3 regions of the Oerskovia sp. Root918 genome follow, and region 1 is predicted to be linked to each of the others. Evidence: riboswitches for the same ligand, from Rfam matches in the RefSeq annotation. Region 1 holds a riboswitch; each other region holds the start of a gene.
What was found. Region 1 has a riboswitch for S-adenosylmethionine ahead of ASE27_RS17260 (hypothetical protein). Riboswitches for the same ligand answer to the same signal wherever they lie in the genome.
Positions count from the first base shown of each region.

Region 2: linked by a shared signal. The riboswitch ahead of ASE27_RS12240 (LLM class flavin-dependent oxidoreductase) and the one ahead of ASE27_RS17260 (hypothetical protein) in region 1 are both predicted to bind S-adenosylmethionine.
Region 3: linked by a shared signal. The riboswitch ahead of ASE27_RS15685 (rhodanese-like domain-containing protein) and the one ahead of ASE27_RS17260 (hypothetical protein) in region 1 are both predicted to bind S-adenosylmethionine.

Region 1 covers NZ_LMJG01000015.1:470,277-475,923, reverse strand. Annotated here, with positions in the region: gene ASE27_RS17270 (bifunctional RecB family nuclease/DEAD/DEAH box helicase) at 1-920, shown strand, start outside; gene ASE27_RS17265 (hypothetical protein) at 1,008-1,709, opposite strand; gene ASE27_RS17260 (hypothetical protein) at 1,896-2,264, opposite strand; SAM riboswitch class IV at 2,372-2,483, opposite strand; gene ASE27_RS17255 (cold-shock protein) at 2,615-2,818, opposite strand; gene ASE27_RS17250 (polysaccharide deacetylase family protein) at 3,001-4,536, opposite strand; gene ASE27_RS17245 (aldo/keto reductase) at 4,770-5,621, shown strand.
Region 2 covers NZ_LMJG01000013.1:233,574-239,220, reverse strand. Annotated here, with positions in the region: gene ASE27_RS12250 (ABC transporter permease) at 1-703, opposite strand, end outside; gene ASE27_RS12245 (ABC transporter permease) at 700-1,752, opposite strand; gene ASE27_RS12240 (LLM class flavin-dependent oxidoreductase) at 1,771-2,877, opposite strand; SAM riboswitch class IV at 2,966-3,076, opposite strand; gene proB (glutamate 5-kinase) at 3,241-4,383, opposite strand; gene obgE (GTPase ObgE) at 4,743-5,647, opposite strand, start outside.
Region 3 covers NZ_LMJG01000015.1:95,145-100,791, forward strand. Annotated here, with positions in the region: gene ASE27_RS15670 (GNAT family N-acetyltransferase) at 1-713, opposite strand, end outside; gene ASE27_RS15675 (aminotransferase class V-fold PLP-dependent enzyme) at 796-2,196, opposite strand; SAM riboswitch class IV at 2,237-2,351, opposite strand; gene ASE27_RS15680 (phosphotransferase enzyme family protein) at 2,449-3,159, opposite strand; SAM riboswitch class I at 3,410-3,502, shown strand; gene ASE27_RS15685 (rhodanese-like domain-containing protein) at 3,509-3,973, shown strand; gene ASE27_RS15690 (O-succinylhomoserine sulfhydrylase) at 3,997-5,256, shown strand; gene ASE27_RS15695 (LLM class flavin-dependent oxidoreductase) at 5,381-5,647, shown strand, end outside.

The DNA of each region.
Region 1 (5,647 bases):
TGGACCTGCTCGTGATCGACGAGGCCGGGCAGTTCTCGCTCGCGAACACCGTCGCGGTCTCGCGGGCCGCGCAGCGGCTCCTGCTCCTGGGCGACCCGCAGCAGCTCCCGCAGGTCTCGCAGGGGCAGCACCCCGAGCCGGTCGACCAGTCGGCCCTCGGCTGGCTGACCCGCGCCGGCGGCGGGCACGACGTGCTGCCACCGGAGTACGGCTACTTCCTCGCGCGGTCGTGGCGCATGCACCCGGCGCTGTGCGACGCGGTGTCCGAGCTCGCGTACGAGGGCCTGCTGCACGCCGAGGCGGCCGCGGGCGAACGCTTGCTCGTGGGGGTCGAGCCCGGCGTGCACGTGGTCGAGGTCGAGCACGCAGGGAACGCGGTGTCCTCGGTCGAGGAGGCCCAGGAGATCGTGCGTCAGGTCCAGGCGCTGCTCGGGACCACCTGGTACCCGGGCGGGCGGGGCGGGGGCGCGCCTGTCGGGGGTGCCGCCGGCGTCGGTGTCGACGCCTCCGCCGGGGTCGCCGCAGGCTCCCACGGTGGGGCCGCCGCCGCCGGCTCGCGCCCGCTCGACCAGCACGACTTCGTGGTCGTGGCCCCCTACAACGCGCAGGTCTGGACCGTGCGGCACGCGCTCCAGGCCGCGGGGCTGGGGGACGTGCGCGTGGGAACGGTCGACAAGTTCCAGGGCAAGGAGGCGCCCGTCGCGATCGTCTCGATGACGGCCTCGGCACGTGAGGACGTGCCGCGCGGCATGGAGTTCCTGCTGTCGCGCAACCGCGTGAACGTCGCGGTCTCGCGGGGCCAGTGGTGCGCCGTCGTGGTCCGGTCGCGCCGGCTCACCGACTACCTGCCGCAGCACCCCGAGGAGCTCGCCGAGCTGGGCGCGTTCATCGGGCTGTGCCAGTCGGGGGCTTCTCGGTAGCGGCCGAGCTTCCGCTGAGTGCATGATGCGGCAGCGACACGCCGGTCGAGTCGCTGCCGAACCACGCACTCAGCGGCGGGTCAGGGCTCAGAAGTCCCCGAACCCTCCGAAGTCCCCACCACCGAAGTCGCCGAACCCACCGAAGTCACCGCCGAGGTCCCCTCCGGCCTCGGTGACCTCACCGCCCGTGTCGCCCGCTCCAGGGTCGGCCTCGGTCGTCCCGGGATCCCCCTCGCCTCCCGTCCCGCCGTCGCCCGCGAGGTTCGCGGTCGGGTCGCCGAACATCGGGCCGAACATCATGTTGGCGACCGCGGAGCCGATCACGACGCCCGCGATGGTGCCGAGCATGCTCGAGCCGATCATCGAGCCCATGCCGGGCCCGCCCGGGCCGCCGACCCCTTGCCGGCCGCCGAACGACCGCTCGAGCGTGCCGGGGTTGCGCATCTCGGCGCGGGTCGCCATGCGGGCGAGCGACTGCGGGTCGTCGGAGGTCGCGCGCTCGGCGGGCGGCAGGTTCTCGCCGAGGTCGGTGAGCACACGGCGCCGCTGCTCGGGCGTGAGCCGCTCGAACGCCTCGGTGTGCGCCTGCTCGACGGCCTCAGGGGGAGCCGTGCGCAGCAGGTAACGGTAGCGGTCGATCGCGACGTCGTCCTCGCTGCGCCCCGGACCCGTCGGAGCGGGGGGCGGGGTGCCGTACACGGGGGACTCGTGGCCGTCGTAGGTCGCGTGGCGGCGCGGCATCCCCTCGTCCTGCGGGGTGCGGCTGAGGAGGCGGTCGAGGAATCCCATGAGCGTGTCCTTCTGGTCGAACCGTCGAGGGCGGGTGCCCTCACCGGTTCAACGCGGTTCGCCGCCCCTCCGTTCCGTCGAGTGCGTGGTTCGGCAGCGACACGCCCGGCGAGTCCCTGCCGAACCATGCACTCAGCGGGGAGCGGGCTCCGGTACGCAGCCCACCCCCCCTGCCGAACCATGCACTCAGCGGGGAGCGGGCTCCGGCACGCAGCCCACCCCACCCAGGAGCCGGACGTTGAGCGGCTGTCCCGCGAGCTCGAGCGCGTGGTACTGCTCGTGCACGCGCACGGTCAGCCCGCCGGGCAGGTCGAGCCCCGTGTGGTGCCACACGCGGCACGCTCCCTCACCCGTCGTGTACTCGACGACGACCTCGACGCCTCCGTCGACCGGTCGCACCGCGCGGACCGTGCCGTCGCGCCAGCCCCAGGGCCGGTTGCCCAGCATGCGTGCGTGGACGGGGTGCAGGAGGTGCCCGGTGTCGTACCGGTCGCACACGGTCGGTACGGGACAGGGGGCGGTGCTCGCCCGGCGTTCCATGACGTGCTGGGCCATGGTGCTCCTTCTCTCCGTGCCCGACGGCGGAGCTCACCCGCGTGCGGGCACCCACCCGAGCGAGGCCCAGGGCGAGGGGCACGAGGACGAGCGCTGCGGCGTGGGGCTGCTCGCTCTTCCCCCACGGGTGTGGGGGCGGGTCTTCCTCCGGGAGCACCGTGCGCGTCGCGCGGTTGCCGGACCAGCACGCCGGAGGGCGGTTCGCTGGTCCTCTGGACCGTTCTCAGTTCTACCACGGCGTCCAGGACCAGGCACAGGGGTACCTGGTCCTGGACGCACGAGTGCCCCCGACCGGCGAACCGGTCGGGGGCACTCGTTCAATGATCAGCTACGCCCGGAGGCGAGTGAGATCAGAGCGGGCGGATGTTCTCCGCCTGCGGGCCCTTGGGGCCCTGCGTCACGTCGAACTCGACGCGCTGGTTCTCCTCGAGCGAGCGGAAGCCCTGCGTCTGGATGGCGGAGTAGTGCGCGAACACGTCGGCGCTGCCGTCCTCAGGTGCGATGAAGCCGTAGCCCTTCTCGCCGTTGAACCACTTCACGGTTCCCAATGCCATGGGGATCTCCTTCTAGAGTTTCAAACAGCTCCATGATCTGGAGCCGAACATCACGGTGTTCGTCGTCAACTCTTGGGTAACAAGGTTCGCGGTGGCATGGGGCCGTTGCGCAAGGACAAGCGAGGCACTGCAATCTCACCGGTAACGGTACAGGGGTTACTCCGACTGTGCTACCCCTGTTGCTAACGATTGAAGTACTTGTGTCCCCCAACCAGGTCATGACCGAGCAAATCGGGCACGGTCACGAGCGTGTAACCAGCAGCCCGCAGGCTGTCCACGATGCCGGGCACGGCCGACACGGTCGAGGCGTGGATGTCGTGCATCAGCAGGATCGCCCCAGGTCGGGCACCTGCGAGGGCCCGCTCCGAGGTCATGGCCGAGTCCTTGTTCTTCCAGTCCTCGGTGTCGACGTTCCACAGGATCGCCGGCTCGTTGCGCTGGGAGAGGACACTCGTCACAGTATCGCTCGTCGCGCCGTACGGAGGCCGTACGAGCGTCGGTCGGACGCCCGACGCGGCCTCGACCGCGTCCGCGGTCGACTGCAGCTCCTGCGAGATCTGGTCGGTGCCGAGCTTCGACAGGTCGGGGTGGGACCACGTGTGGTTCCCGACGGCGTGCCCCTCCGCGACCTCGCGACGCACCAGGTCGGGGTTCGCCTGGACGGACCGCCCGACGAGGAAGAACGTGGCCCTGGCCTGCTTCTCGGCGAGGGTGTCGAGGAGCTGGGACGTGTACTTGCCGGGGCCGTCGTCGAAGGTCAGGGCGATGCACTTGAGCACCGAGCAGTCCGGCGCGTCGGGCGAGGCGGGGGGCGGTGCGGCCACGGGCGGCTCCTCGACAGGGGGCGGGGCGATCCCCATGAAGGGTGCACCGCTCGCCGCGACCTCGGCGAGCTGCTTGCCGACGGCCGACAGGACGGACCGGGTCGCGTCCGGCTCGAGCCGCACGGCGAGCTCCCCGTCGGCCCGTGCCGAGACCAGACCGGGCGAGAAGACCAGGGTCGCGGCGCCGTCGGGCCCGAGACGGACGTCCCGGAACGTGTCCTCCGACGACGGCACAGGCTCGCCGAACCCCAGCCCCGCTGCCGCGAGCGCCGCTCCCGCCCACTCCGCGGCCTGCTTGCGGCCGTCCGCGGTGAGCAGGTCGGCCGACCACGTCGTGGTCGCGCGCGGGAGGTCGGTGTAGAAGGTCTGGCTGCCGAGCTCACCGTTCGCCCCGCCCGTGAAGGCGTAGGTCGAGGCGTGCACGCCCAGCACGTCGCCCTGCGCGAGCACCAGGTCCCAGCCGACGTTGAGCTCGTTGCCCGTCGCGGTGGGGTCGACCGCAGCCTCGTAGGCCTGCGTCGTCGCGTCGACGAAGCGACCGAACGCCCGTCCCAGCGAGTGCTCGCCGGGGATCGCGACGGTCGAGATCGAGCGGGCGTCGCCCGTGTCCGCGGTCGACTCCTGGTGGATCTCGAGGTTCTCGACGGACGTCGGGTCGAGCACCGCAGGCGGGTCGACCCGCTCCGCGGGGACCTTGGTCGCGGTCGGCGACGGGGCGGGCGAGGGCTGAGCCGACGGCTGTGCGGACGCGCGCGTCAGGAAGAACGTGACGCCCGCGGCGACGACCAGCAGGGCGACGAGGGCGGCGACGACCCGGACAGCCCGGTTCTGCGGGCGCGCAGGGGAGGAACCGCCCGGCGGCAGACCGCGGGACGGGGAGGCGTGCGGGGACATCAGGCCACCGTGCCACGCAGGGACGGTGCGCGTCGCGTCCGGACGGGCCGATGAGGCGAGCGCCACAGCGTCCGCCTCGACCCCTCGCACGGCCGCCCCAGGTGCTCCACGACCTTCACGCGCCGCGCACGCGTCGCGTACCCGGCCGCAGTCGCCCCTCGAGGCGTGCGAGGCGGCACCACCCGCCACGTGGCGGGTGGTGCCCACGGCCGCACGCGGGGTAGAACTGAGTGATGGTCTCTCCCTCCCAGGTCCCCGGCGTCGTGCTGAACAACGGCGTCACCGTCCCGCAGGTCGGCCTCGGCGTCTTCAAGGTGCCCGACGACGCGACCCAGCAGAACGTCGAGGAGGCGCTCGAGGCGGGCTACCGGCACATCGACACCGCGGCCGGCTACTACAACGAGGCCGGGGTCGGCGCGGCGCTGCGAGCGAGCGGGCTGCACCGTGACGAGGTCTTCGTGACGACCAAGCTGCGCAACGGCGACCAGGGGTTCGAGTCCGCCCTCCAGGCCTTCGAGGACTCGCGCGAGGCCCTCGACCTCGAGGTCGTCGACCTGTACCTGATCCACTGGCCGGTCCCCAGCAAGGACCTCTACGTCGAGACCTGGCGGGCGTTCGAGAAGCTCTACGCCGACGGCGCGGCGCGCGCGATCGGTGTGTCGAACTTCCTGCCCGACCACCTCGGGCGGCTCCTCGCCGAGACCGACGTGGTGCCCGCCGTCAACCAGATCGAGGTCCACCCGACGTACCAGCAGCGCGCCACGCAGGCCGCGACGCTCGCCGCGGGCATCGCGGTCGAGGCGTACTCGCCGCTCGGTCGGGGTGCCGACCTCGACCACCCCGTCGTGGCGAAGGTCGCCGCCGCGCACGGCGTCACCCCCGCCCAGGCGATCCTGCGCTGGCACGTCCAGGGGGGACGGGTCGTCATCCCCAAGTCGGTGAACCTCGAGCGTCTCGCCGCGAACATCGACGTGTTCGGGTTCGAGCTCTCGTCCGACGAGGTCGCCGCGATCGACGGGCTCGACTCGGACGCCCGCCTGGGTTCCGACCCCGCGACAGCCGCGTTCTCGCAGTACCCGTCCTGACCTCGGGCCGTCCCTCACCTGCGCCT
Region 2 (5,647 bases), on a different contig from region 1:
TCGGCAGGACGTGCCGCAGCAGCACGCGGTGCCAGCGGTTCCCCGACGCCTGCGCGGCCTCGACGTACACCGAGCTGCGGACGCGCACGACCTCGGACCGCATGATGCGGGCGACGCTCGCGACGCTCGCGAGCCCCACCGCGATCGCGACGTTCACGGTGCCGAACCCGAGGACCGTGACGAGCGCGAGCGAGAGCAGCAGGCTCGGGATCGCGAGCAGGACGTCGGCGACCCGCATGACGGCGTCGTCGACCCAGGAGCCGAAGAACCCCGCGAGCAGGCCCAGCGTCGAGCCGACGACGAGCCCGAGGCCGACCGCGATGAGCGAGGCCTGGAGCGTGAGCGCTGTGCCGTGAACCACCCGGGAGTAGAGGTCGCGGCCGAGCTGGTCGGTCCCGAACCAGTGCTCGGCCGACGGCGGCTGGAGCTTGTCGGCCGGCACCCCGGTCAGCGGGTCGGAGTGCGCGAGCAGCGTCGGGGCGAAGGCGGCCACCAGGACGACGACGATCCAGACCACGGCCGCGAGCAGACCGGGCCGCCGGACCACGAAGCCCAGGCCCGCCACGAGGCTCGAGAGGCCACGGACGCGGCCGGGCGGCAGGTCCGCGGACGAGGGCCGCCGAAGACCGGGCGTGGTGCCGTCGACGGCATCGGCCTCCGGCAGGACGCTCTGCTCGTGCGGGGCGAGGGCGGTGTCGGTCATGCTGCACCTCCGTGAAGGACGGCGACCTCGGGGGTCGACGATCTGGTGGGTACGGTCTGGTCCTCGGGGGCGGCGGCCCCTCCCCCGGGCGTCGCCCCAGGCGTGGTCGCGCCTCGGCGACGTCCCGTCACCACGCGGGGATCGAGCAACGGGTAGGCCAGGTCGACGAGCAGGTTGGACACGACGAACACGACGGCGGCGAAGATCACGATGCCCTGCACGACCGGGATGTCCTGGGTCTGCACCGCGGACGCGGTCACGCGGCCGAGTCCCGGTCGGGAGAACACCGTCTCGGTGACGACCGTGCCGGAGAGCAGCTGGCCGACGATCAGGCCGGTCATCGTCAGTGCGGGCAGCGCGGCGTTGCGCAGGGCGTGCGAGAAGAAGACCCTCGGGCGACCGGCTCCCTTGGCCCACACCGCGTCGATGTACGGCTCCCGCAGCGTGGTGGCCAGGCTCTTGGACAACAGCTGGGCGATCGTCGCCCCGGTGGGCACGGCGAGCGTGATCGCGGGCAGGACGATCGAGGCGAACCCCTTGTTCCCCATCGCGGGGAAGATCGGCAGGGTGAAGGAGAACCACTGGATGAGCAGGAGGCCGAACCAGAAGGCGGGGATCGCGACCCCGAGGGGCGGCAGCCCGAGGAGCAGCTGCCCGAGACCGCGGAACCGTGTGTAGGTGGCCGCGACGGCCAGCCCTCCGCCGAGCACCACCGCGAGCAGCAGACCGGCCGCGGCGATCTGCACGGTCGGTGGGATCGCCTCGACGATGAGGTCCGCAGCGGGGCGCCCCGTGCTGATCGACTGACCGAGGTCCCCGCGGAACAGCCCGGCGAGCTGGGAGAAGTACTGGACCACGAGCGGGCGGTCCAGACCGTGCTCGGCACGGAGCGCGTCGAGCTGCTCGGGGGTGATGTCGTTGGCGTCGGCCCCGGCCATGAGCTGGGCCGGGTCGCCGGGCAGGGCGTAGAGCACGATGAAGGACACCGTGTAGGCGGCCCAGAGCACGCCGACCGCCTGGGCCAGTCGCGTCGCGAGATAGCGTCCCATGGTGGTTCTCCCCCTCCGTCAGGCGCCGACGGCGACGGCGGCGGCGGTCCGCTCGACGGGCGGCGATCCCGGCACCGTCGAGCCGGCCGTTCCCGCACGGTCCGTGGCCGGCGTCCAGCCGAGGGCCGGGGCGACGAGAGTCGCGACGTCGTGCAGGATCTGCTCGTACTCCTCGTCGCTGAGCTCGTAGGGCAGCTCGAGGCGCAGCTCGCTGACCTCGCCCACGACGGCGTCCGCCACGAGCCGCTCGAGGATCTCCTCGCTGGGCCCCACGAGATCGGGCGCGAAGAGCGTCCGGCGCTCGCCCTGCGGGGCGAGGGTCCGGGCTCGGCGCGACTCCTCGAAGGCTCGGTAGCGTCGGCGCGACGAGGCGTCGGCGCAGTCGGTCGGCACGATGACCCGCCCGAGCGCGACCCGCGTGGTCCGCGCGTCGCCGCGCCCCGCGCGGTAGGCGGCGAGGTTCGCGAGCTGGGCGGTGACGAAGTCGTCCGACTCCTCGCCTGCCACGATGTTGCCGGTCAGGAGGTTGAGCCCGTTGCGCGCGGCCCACTCGGTCGAGCGGCGCGAGCCGGCGCCGTACCAGAGGCGGTCGACGAGCCCCGGGCTGTGCGGCTGCAGCCGGGGCCGCTGGACGTTCCCGGGCGAGTGCACCACGGTGTCCTCGTCGCCGATGAAACCGCCCGACAGGTTGGCCGCGAGCCGCTCGATGCGTGCGTGCGAGAAGTCGTGGGACTCCCAGTCCCCGTCGAAGACCAGGTCACCGATCAGGTCGGCGTGCGGCGGACGGCCCGCGCTCAGGCCCACCTGGAGGCGCCCCTGCGCGAGGACGTCGGCGGTCGAGAGGTCCTCCCCGAGGCGGAACGGGCTCTCGTACCCGATCGGGATGACGCCTGTCCCCAGCTCGATCGTGCTCGTGCGTTGGGACGCCGCAGCGAGGAAGACGGTCGCCGACGAGATCCCGTGCTCGAGGTGCCGCTGGCGGACCCACGCTCCGTCGAACCCCCAGGCCTCGGCGCGCTCGAACAGCCGCAGCGTCGCCTCGAGACCGCTGGCGGGGTCGTCGTCCGGGAAGTTCCCGGGGGTGAGGAAGGCCAGCGAGGAGATCGCCGGGGTGCTCTGGCTCACGATGGTGCGTCCTTCGGTCGGACGACGTGCGGGTCCCGCCCGTCCCCGGGCACGCCACAGGAACCCGTGGACGGGGGTCGTTCGTCACGTCGTGTGCTTACCGCGACCTGTCGGCGCGGTCAGGTCCTGCCCGGAGCACCCCGTCACATCGAAGGGTTGCTGGCCAGCGAGCCGGGTCTTGGCGCTGGCGCTCTTCACCTGCCGCACAGGAAAGCCTCCCGGCGCCGTGCAGTCAAGGAGTGAGAGCGGCGTCCCACTCCATGAGACAACGCAAACGAGAGACGGGGCCCGGAGACCGTTCCAGGTCTCCGGGCCCCGTCGTGGGACCGAGCGCCGCCTCCGCGCTGCAGCCGCGAGCCGCCCTCAGGACGCCTTGCGCCTGCGCCCCACGAGCACCAGGTCGTCGCGGTGCACGACCTCGCGGTCGTAGCCCTCGCCGAGCTTGTCGCGCAGCTCGTGCGTCGAGCGGCCGAGGAGGTCGGGGATGTCGGTCGAGTCGAAGGCCACGAGGCCGCGCGCGATCACGCGCCCGTCGGGCGCGACGAGCTCGACGGGGTCGCCCGCGTCGAAGTCGCCCGTGACCCCGACCACGCCCGCGGGCAGCAGCGAGGCCCGCCCGCCCAGGACCGCGGTCACGGCCCCCTCGTCGAGCTCGAGGCGCCCCCGCGTGCGCGCGGCGTGCGCGAGCCACAGGCGTCGGCGCGTGGTGCGCTTGCCCGTCACGGCGAACCAGGTCCCGACCTCGCGCCCGGCGAGCGCGCCCTCGGCGTTCGCGGCCTTGGTCAGCACGACCGGGATGCCCGAGCCGGTCGCGATGCGCACGGACTCGAGCTTGGTGAGCATGCCGCCCGTCCCGACCGAGCTGCCGCGCCCCGTGACCTCGATGCCCTCGAGGTCGAGCGGCGAGCGGACCTCGCGGATGCGTTGGGTGCCGGGGCGCGAGGGCGGGCCGTCGTAGAGCCCGTCGACGTCGGTCAGCAGCACCATGACGTCGGCGCGGACCAGGTGCGAGACGAGCGCCGCGAGGCGGTCGTTGTCGCCGAAGCGGATCTCGTCGGTCGCGACCGCGTCGTTCTCGTTGACGACGGGCACGACGCCCAGGTCGAGGAGCCGCTCGAGCGAGCGCTGCGCGTTGCGGTAGTGCCCGCGGCGGATGGTGTCCTCGGCCGTGAGGAGGACCTGCCCCACGCGGATGCCGTACTCGGCGAACGCCTGGGCGTACCGGGCGACCAGGAGGCCCTGGCCCACCGAGGCCGCGGCCTGGGCCGTGGCGAGGTCGCGTGGTCGGGCGCTGAGGCCGAGCGGACCGATCCCCGCCGCGATCGCCCCCGAGGTCACGAGCACGACCTGCCCGCCCGCGGCGTGCCGCGCGGCGATGACGTCGACGAGCGCGTGCAGGGCCGGGACGCTGAGGTGCCCGTCCGGTCCGGTGAGCGAGGAGGAGCCGATCTTGACGACGACCCGGTGGGCCGTGGCGACCTGGGAGCGTGCGGAGAGCGCATTCACCGGGACATCATCGCGCGCCAGGCGCCCGGGCGCGGAGTCATGTCACCGTGTGACACCCCGGGGTGAGACGACATGGACCCTGCCGCGCCGTGGTGTCAGAACTGCACCGGCGCATGGCCCGGTGCATTTCTGACAGCTTCTCCGGCGTGAGCCCGCCCGACGACGTCGCCCACCTCCCGCTCCCGTCCCACCCGGGCGGTGGTCGTCGCTCGACCGGTACGCCACAGGGCGGGCACGACCCGAGGGGCCGTACCCGCCCTGCGGGCGGACGTCGTGGGCGACAGCATCGGCGCGGGAGTCGGGCGTCGGGGCACCCGACCGCTCGGCCCGTCGCTGCCCTGCGGCACCGTGTCCGGAGGTCAGTCCTTCTCGGGGTCCGTCCAGTGACCGGACTCGCGCTCGGTCCAGAGCTCTGCGCGGGCCTCGGCCTTGGCGTCCATGCGCTCGTTGTACTCGCGACGCTTGTCGTTGCGCGTGGGGCGCGAGTGGTCGTCGAAGCGCAGGTCGGTGCCACGGGGTCCGCCGAGGTGCTCGGAGCCCGTGATGAGCGTGGGCTCCCAGTCGAAGACCACGGCGTTCTTCTCGGACCCGATCCGCACCTCGTCGCCGGCGACCGCCCCGGCCTTGAAGAGCTTCTCCTCGACACCCAGGCGGGCGAGACGGTCCGCGAGGTAGCCGACGGCCTCCTCGTTCGCGAAGTCGGTCTGACGGACCCAGCGCTCGGGCTTGGCACCGCGGACCTCGAAGTAGAACGTGCCGTCGCCCGCGTTCTTGCGGGTGACCGTGAACCCGGCGTCGTCGACGGCCTTGGGGCGCAAGATCGTGCGCACCGGAGCGGGCGCGGGGGTCTCGCGGCGCGCCGTGTCGACGAGCCCGGCGAGCGCGTAGGTCAGCTGGCGCAGGCCCTCGTGGCTCGCTGCCGAGATCTCGAAGACCTGCAGGCCGCGGGCCTCGAGGTCGGGGCGGACCAGGTCGGCGAGCTCGCGCGCCTCGGGCACGTCGATCTTGTTGAGCACGACGAGGCGCGGGCGCTCGTTGAGCGGGAGCCCGCCCACGACGCCCGAACCGTCGAGGTCGCCCGAGTAGGCGGCCAGCTCGGCCTCGAGGGCCTCGAGGTCGGAGATGGGGTCGCGGCCCGGCTCGAGCGTCGCGCAGTCGAGCACGTGCACGATCACGGCCGTGCGCTCGATGTGGCGCAGGAACTCGAGCCCGAGCCCCTTGCCCTCGCTCGCACCGGGGATGAGGCCCGGGACGTCGGCGACCG
Region 3 (5,647 bases), 380 kb from region 1:
ACGTGGTCCGCGACCGGCGGGACGACCGACAGGAGCGGCGTGGTCACGGGCTCGCCGGCGGCGGACATCTCGACGGGGCCGAGCACCGGGACGATCCGCGGGCTCGTGATCCGCGCGAGCAGGCCGAGCTCGACGCCCGCCCACTCGTGCGCGAGGATCGAGAAGCACACCGAGTCGGCACGCGTGCCGTCGGGGGCCGTGCGATGACCTCGCATGACGCCCTCCTCGTACGCGCCGAGGCGACGCATCGCGGCGAGCGAGCGCGCGTTGCGCGCGTCCACCCGGAAGCCCACGCGGTGCACGTCCCACGACTCGAACGCATGTCGGAGCAGCAACCATTTCGAGACCGGGTTCACGAGGCTCCCCCACGTGGAACGGGCGTAGAAGGTCCGCCCGATCTCCACGCGCCTGTCGTCGAGCGACAGGTCACGGAAAGCGGTGCTCCCCACCACGAGACCCGAGCCCGCGTCGACGACGGCGAAGGCCGTCAGCGCCCGGGTAGCCCGAGTGTCCTCGATGAAGTTCACCATCCCGACCTCCCCCGCAGGGAGGGTCGTACTCATACCCGCCCACATCGTCGGATCGACGATCTGAGCCAGCGCACCGGCGTGCGCGACAGCCAGGGGTTCGAGGCGGAACCCCTGGCCTTCCAGGACGACATCGTGCTGCACAGCGCATATCAGAACACACGCGGGCGTCGCCGCCAAGACCACGGAGCGGTCGTTCGTGGACGGCGAGGTGACGCACGGGTGAACGTTGTGTTCCGAGGAGCGTCTCCGCAGGTCAGAGGGCTCGTCAGGCCGGGGCCGGACCGCACCCCACGGCGGCCGTGATGTTGCCGACCGCGGCGGTCGCGAACAGCCCGGAGAGCCCTGCGACCTGGAGCAGCGGACGAGGGTCGTCGCTCACGACCCAGCAGCCGTCGACGACCTCGTACCGGGCCTTGGCCCCCTCGCCGACGTAGGCGCGCAGCGCCGCGATCAGGCGCTCGATCTCCTCGCCCGTGGTGCCCACGCCGATCGACGCCCGGATGGCACCGGCCGGGAAGCCCAGGCGGGCCAGGAGCGGGTGCGCGCAGAACCGGCCGTCACGCACGCCGATGCCGTGCTCGGCCGACAGGTAGGACGCGACGAGGCCCGCGTCGTGGCCGTCGACCGAGAAGGTCACGACGCCCACGGGGTCCACGGCGTCGGCCCAGGCGCGGACGACGCGCACGCCGTCGATCTGCTCGAGCCCGTCGACGAGACGGGCACGCAGCTCGGTCTCGTGCGCGACCAGCACGCCCGGCTCGAGCGCCGCGAGCGCGTCGCACGCCGAGGCGAGCGCGACCGCGCCGATCACGTTGGGCGACCCGGCCTCGTGCCGCGCCGGGGCGCTCTGCCACGTGGTGCCCTCGAGCGTCACGTTGCGCACCGCGCCGCCCCCGGCGAGGTAGGGCGTGCCGGCGTCGAGCCAGTCACGGCGCCCCACGAGCGCGCCCGCACCGAACGGCGCGTAGGTCTTGTGGCCCGAGAACGCGACGTAGTCCACGTCGCTCGCGGTGAGCGAGACGCCGCGGTGCGGGACGAGCTGGGCGCCGTCGAGCAGGACCCGCGCTCCGGCGTCGTGCGCCGCGGCGACGACCTCGGCGAGCGGCAGCGACTCGCCCGTGACGTTCGAGGCCCCCGTGATCGCGACGAGCGCGTACGGGAAGCGCGACAGCTCTGCGCGCAGCCCGGACAGGGTCTCGGCGACCGTCGCACCGCCGACCAGGACCGTGGCCCCGCCCGTGCGCTGCCACGGCAGGAGGTTCGCGTGGTGCTCGACGTCCAGCACGAGCACACGGCCCGGCGAACCGTCGGCCTGGGCCGGGACGCAGCCCGCGAGCAGGTTGAGCGAGTCCGTGGTGTTGCGCGTGACGATCGTGACGTCGTCCTCGCGGGCTCCGACGAACGCGCCGATCGTCTGGCGCGCGGCCTCGTAGAGCGCGGTCGACACCTGGGACAGGTAGCCCGCGCCGCGGTGCACGCTCGCGTAGAGCGGCAGGACCTCGTTGACGCGATCGGCCACGACCTGCAGCGCGGGGGCCGACGCCGCGACGTCGAGGTTGGCGTACGGGAGGCTGCGCCCGTCGACGAGGGGGACCAGGGTGTCGCTGCCCACGACGGGCAGCACGGCACACGAGGTAGGGGCTTCGATGACTGCGTGTGCGCTCATGGCACGTCCTCCGGTGGTCGTCGGAGTTCGCCCTGCGGCCCCTCCGCGCTTGCCCCCCTCCTTGTAGAGAGGGACCTGGTCGTCACCCGGGGCACCCCGCCGCGGAGGAGGGTTGCCGGCCAGCAAACCGGGGTTTTGCGCTGGCACTCATGACCTGGTGTCAAGGATGGGCGAGGCCCGCAGAGCGTGTCAACCGGTGGGCACGGCGTCTCGGATGGTGGGCAGAGGGGCCTGTCAGGCGGGCGCGCCCGCTCAGCGAGGCGACGCGTCCGCGAGCGCCTGAATGTGTCGCGCGTCGGCCCGGTACATGGCCGCGTGCTCCCGGAAGTCGTCCCGCCCGGTCGCTGACGCCCTCTCGTCGGTGAAGGCCGCGAGCTCGTCGAGCCGCGCGACCACGACGGTCAGGACCTCGCGACGCGAGTACCGCATCCCGTACGCGGCGACCAGGGCGTCGAGCCGCGCCAACGGGTCCAGCCGCCCGACGACGTCGGCTCCCTCCCCGTCCCCGGCGTCCGCCACGAGGGGCACGAGCCGGTAGCCGAGGTAAGCCAGGTCCCAGATCCGGGGGCCGGGGCTCGCGGTATCGAAGTCGATGAGCCCGACGACGACCCCGTCGCGAAAGACCAGGTTGTACGGGGCGAAGTCGTTGTGGCACACGACCTCGGCGGGCTCGTGTGGTGCGCTCTGCCAGATGGGTGGCGCGGGCGCGTCGCCCGCGGCGAGGAAACCGACGCTCGCGTCGTGCACGCGCCGCAGCAGCACGCCCGCGTCACGGAGCACTGACTCGTCCCAGACCCACAGGGGAAGGGGATAGTTCGCGACGTCGCCCGGGAGATAGGACAGGACCTCGCGCCCCTGCTCGTCGGTCCCCAGCGGCTCGGGCACCTCGGTGATGCCGTGCGCGCGCAAGTGGCGCAGGAGCGCGTGGACGGTCGGCGTCCAGGGCCCGGCGGTGCGTCGCACGGTGTCGCCGCGTCGCACGACGGCCGTCGAGTTGCCGCCGGCCAGGACCTCCTCGGGCGGGCTCTGCTCACGACTGCCTGCCGTGAGGTAGAGGGCTTGCGTCGAGGTAGAGGCCCCGAGCCCGCTGTCTCGACGGGAATCCTCTACCTCGTGGCGACGCGCGGGGTGCTCCATGCGCAGCAACCTATCCCCTGCCCACCCTGCGAGACACCCGTTTCACTCCGTGGGCACGGTGACGTACGATCCGACGCAACCATCCAGAGCGGCTGAGTGACTTGGCACGATGACGCCGCAGCAACCCCCCGGTGACGGGCGAGGGTGCTACCGCCACGACCGATGGAGGATCACCATGAGTGCCCCCGACCGCGCGACCGCTGCACCGGTCCCCGACGCCCGGCCCGCCGACGGCTACGCCGGCGACATCACGCCCCAGCAGGCATGGGACCTGCTCCAGAGCGCCCCGGGCGCCGTCCTCGTGGACGTCCGCACCGACGCCGAGTGGCGCTTCGTCGGCGTCCCCGACCTGTCCTCGACGGGCCGCGAGCCGGTCCTGACCCAGTGGGTCACGGTCGAGGGCCGGCCCAACCCGTCGTTCGTCACGGACCTCGCCGCGGCCGGCGTGACGCCCGAGACCCCCGTCGTGTTCCTGTGCCGCTCGGGAGCCCGTTCGATCGGCGCGGCCAAGGCCGCGACCGCCGCCGGCCTGGGCCCCGCGTACAACGTCCTCGAAGGCTTCGAGGGAGCGCTCGACGGCGCCGGTCACCGTGGTTCCGACGGCTGGCGCGCAGCAGGCCTCCCCTGGAAGCAGTCGTGAGCGCCGCGACCGGGGACGGCGTCCTGCGCATCCCTGCCGGGGTCCCGGGCGGCTCGGGCCGCGGCCCGCTGCCCCGCTCGGTGCGGCCCGACACCCTCGCGGTGCGCGGCGGCCACGCCCGCTCGAACTTCGAGGAGACGAGCGAGGCGCTCTTCCTCACGCAGGGCTACGTCTACGGGAGCGCCGCCGAGGCCGAGGCCGCCTTCGCGGGCGAGGTCGACCGCTTCATCTACTCGCGCTACGGCAACCCGACCGTGCACACGTTCGAGGAGCGGCTGCGACTCATCGAGGGCGCCGAGGCCTGCTACGCCACGGCGTCGGGCATGTCCGCGGTCTTCACGTCGCTCGCGGCCCTGGTCGGTTCCGGGTCGCGCATCGTCGCGGCCCGCGCCCTGTTCGGCTCGTCGCTCGTGATCTTCGACGAGATCTTCGCCAAGTGGGGCGTGCGCACCGACTACGTCGACGGTCACGTGCTGTCGCAGTGGGAGGAAGCGCTGTCGACCCCTGCGGACGTCGTCTTCTTCGAGACCCCGTCCAACCCCATGCAGGACGTGATCGACGTGCGCCGCGTGAGCGACCTCGCGCACGCGGCGGGCGCCGTCGTCGTGCTCGACAACGTGTTCGCGACCCCCGTGCTGCAGAAGCCGCTCGAGCTCGGTGCGGACGTCGTCGTGTACTCGGCGACCAAGCACATCGACGGGCAGGGGCGCGTGCTCGGCGGCGCGATCCTGGGCTCCGAGGAGTACGTCAAGGGCCCGGTCCAGACCTTCATCCGCAACACCGGACCCTCGCTCAGCGCGTTCAACGCGTGGGTCCTGGTCAAGGGCCTCGAGACCCTGTCGGTGCGCGTCAAGGCCCAGAACGCCGCAGCGCTCCAGGTCGCGACCGCGCTCGAGGAGCTGCCCGGCATCACGGCCGTGCGCTACCCGTTCCTCGCCTCGCACCCCCAGGTCGAGCTCGCCAAGGCCCAGCAGAGCGGCGGCGGGACGGTCGTGACGTTCAACCTCGACGTGCCCGGCGCCGACGACCCGGGCACGGACGCCGAGCTCCTCAAGAAGCGCACGTTCCAGTTCCTCGACGCCCTGCAGATCGTGGACATCTCCAACAACCTGGGCGACGCCAAGTCCCTCATCACGCACCCCGCGACCACGACGCACCGCAAGCTGGGCGCGGACGGTCGTGCCGCCGTCGGGATCGCGGAGACGACCGTGCGCCTGTCGATCGGCCTCGAGGACCCGCTCGACCTGATCGAGGACGTCGAGCAGGCGCTCGCCGCGCGCTGAGCCCTGCGGTCCACCGCTGCGTGCGGAGTACTCGTCGTGAGACCGGCCGGACGGCGACGAGTACTCCGCACCCGGCGGCAGCAGGCAGGAATACCCCGACCGCCTCCCGGGGTTGGACCTGGCGATGACTACCTCGCCGCGCCTCTCCGTCCTCGACCTCGTCCCCGTCCGTTCGGGACAGTCCAGCTCCCAGGCCATCGCCGCGTCCCTGGACCTCGTGCGCCTCGCCGACCGCCTCGGCTTCACGCGCTACTGGTTCGCCGAGCACCACAACATGCCAGCGGTCGCCGCGTCCGCCCCGCCCGTCATGATCTCCGCGGCCGCCGCGGTGACCGAACGGATCCGCGTCGGCTCGGGCGGCGTCATGCTCCCCAACCACGCGCCGCTCGTC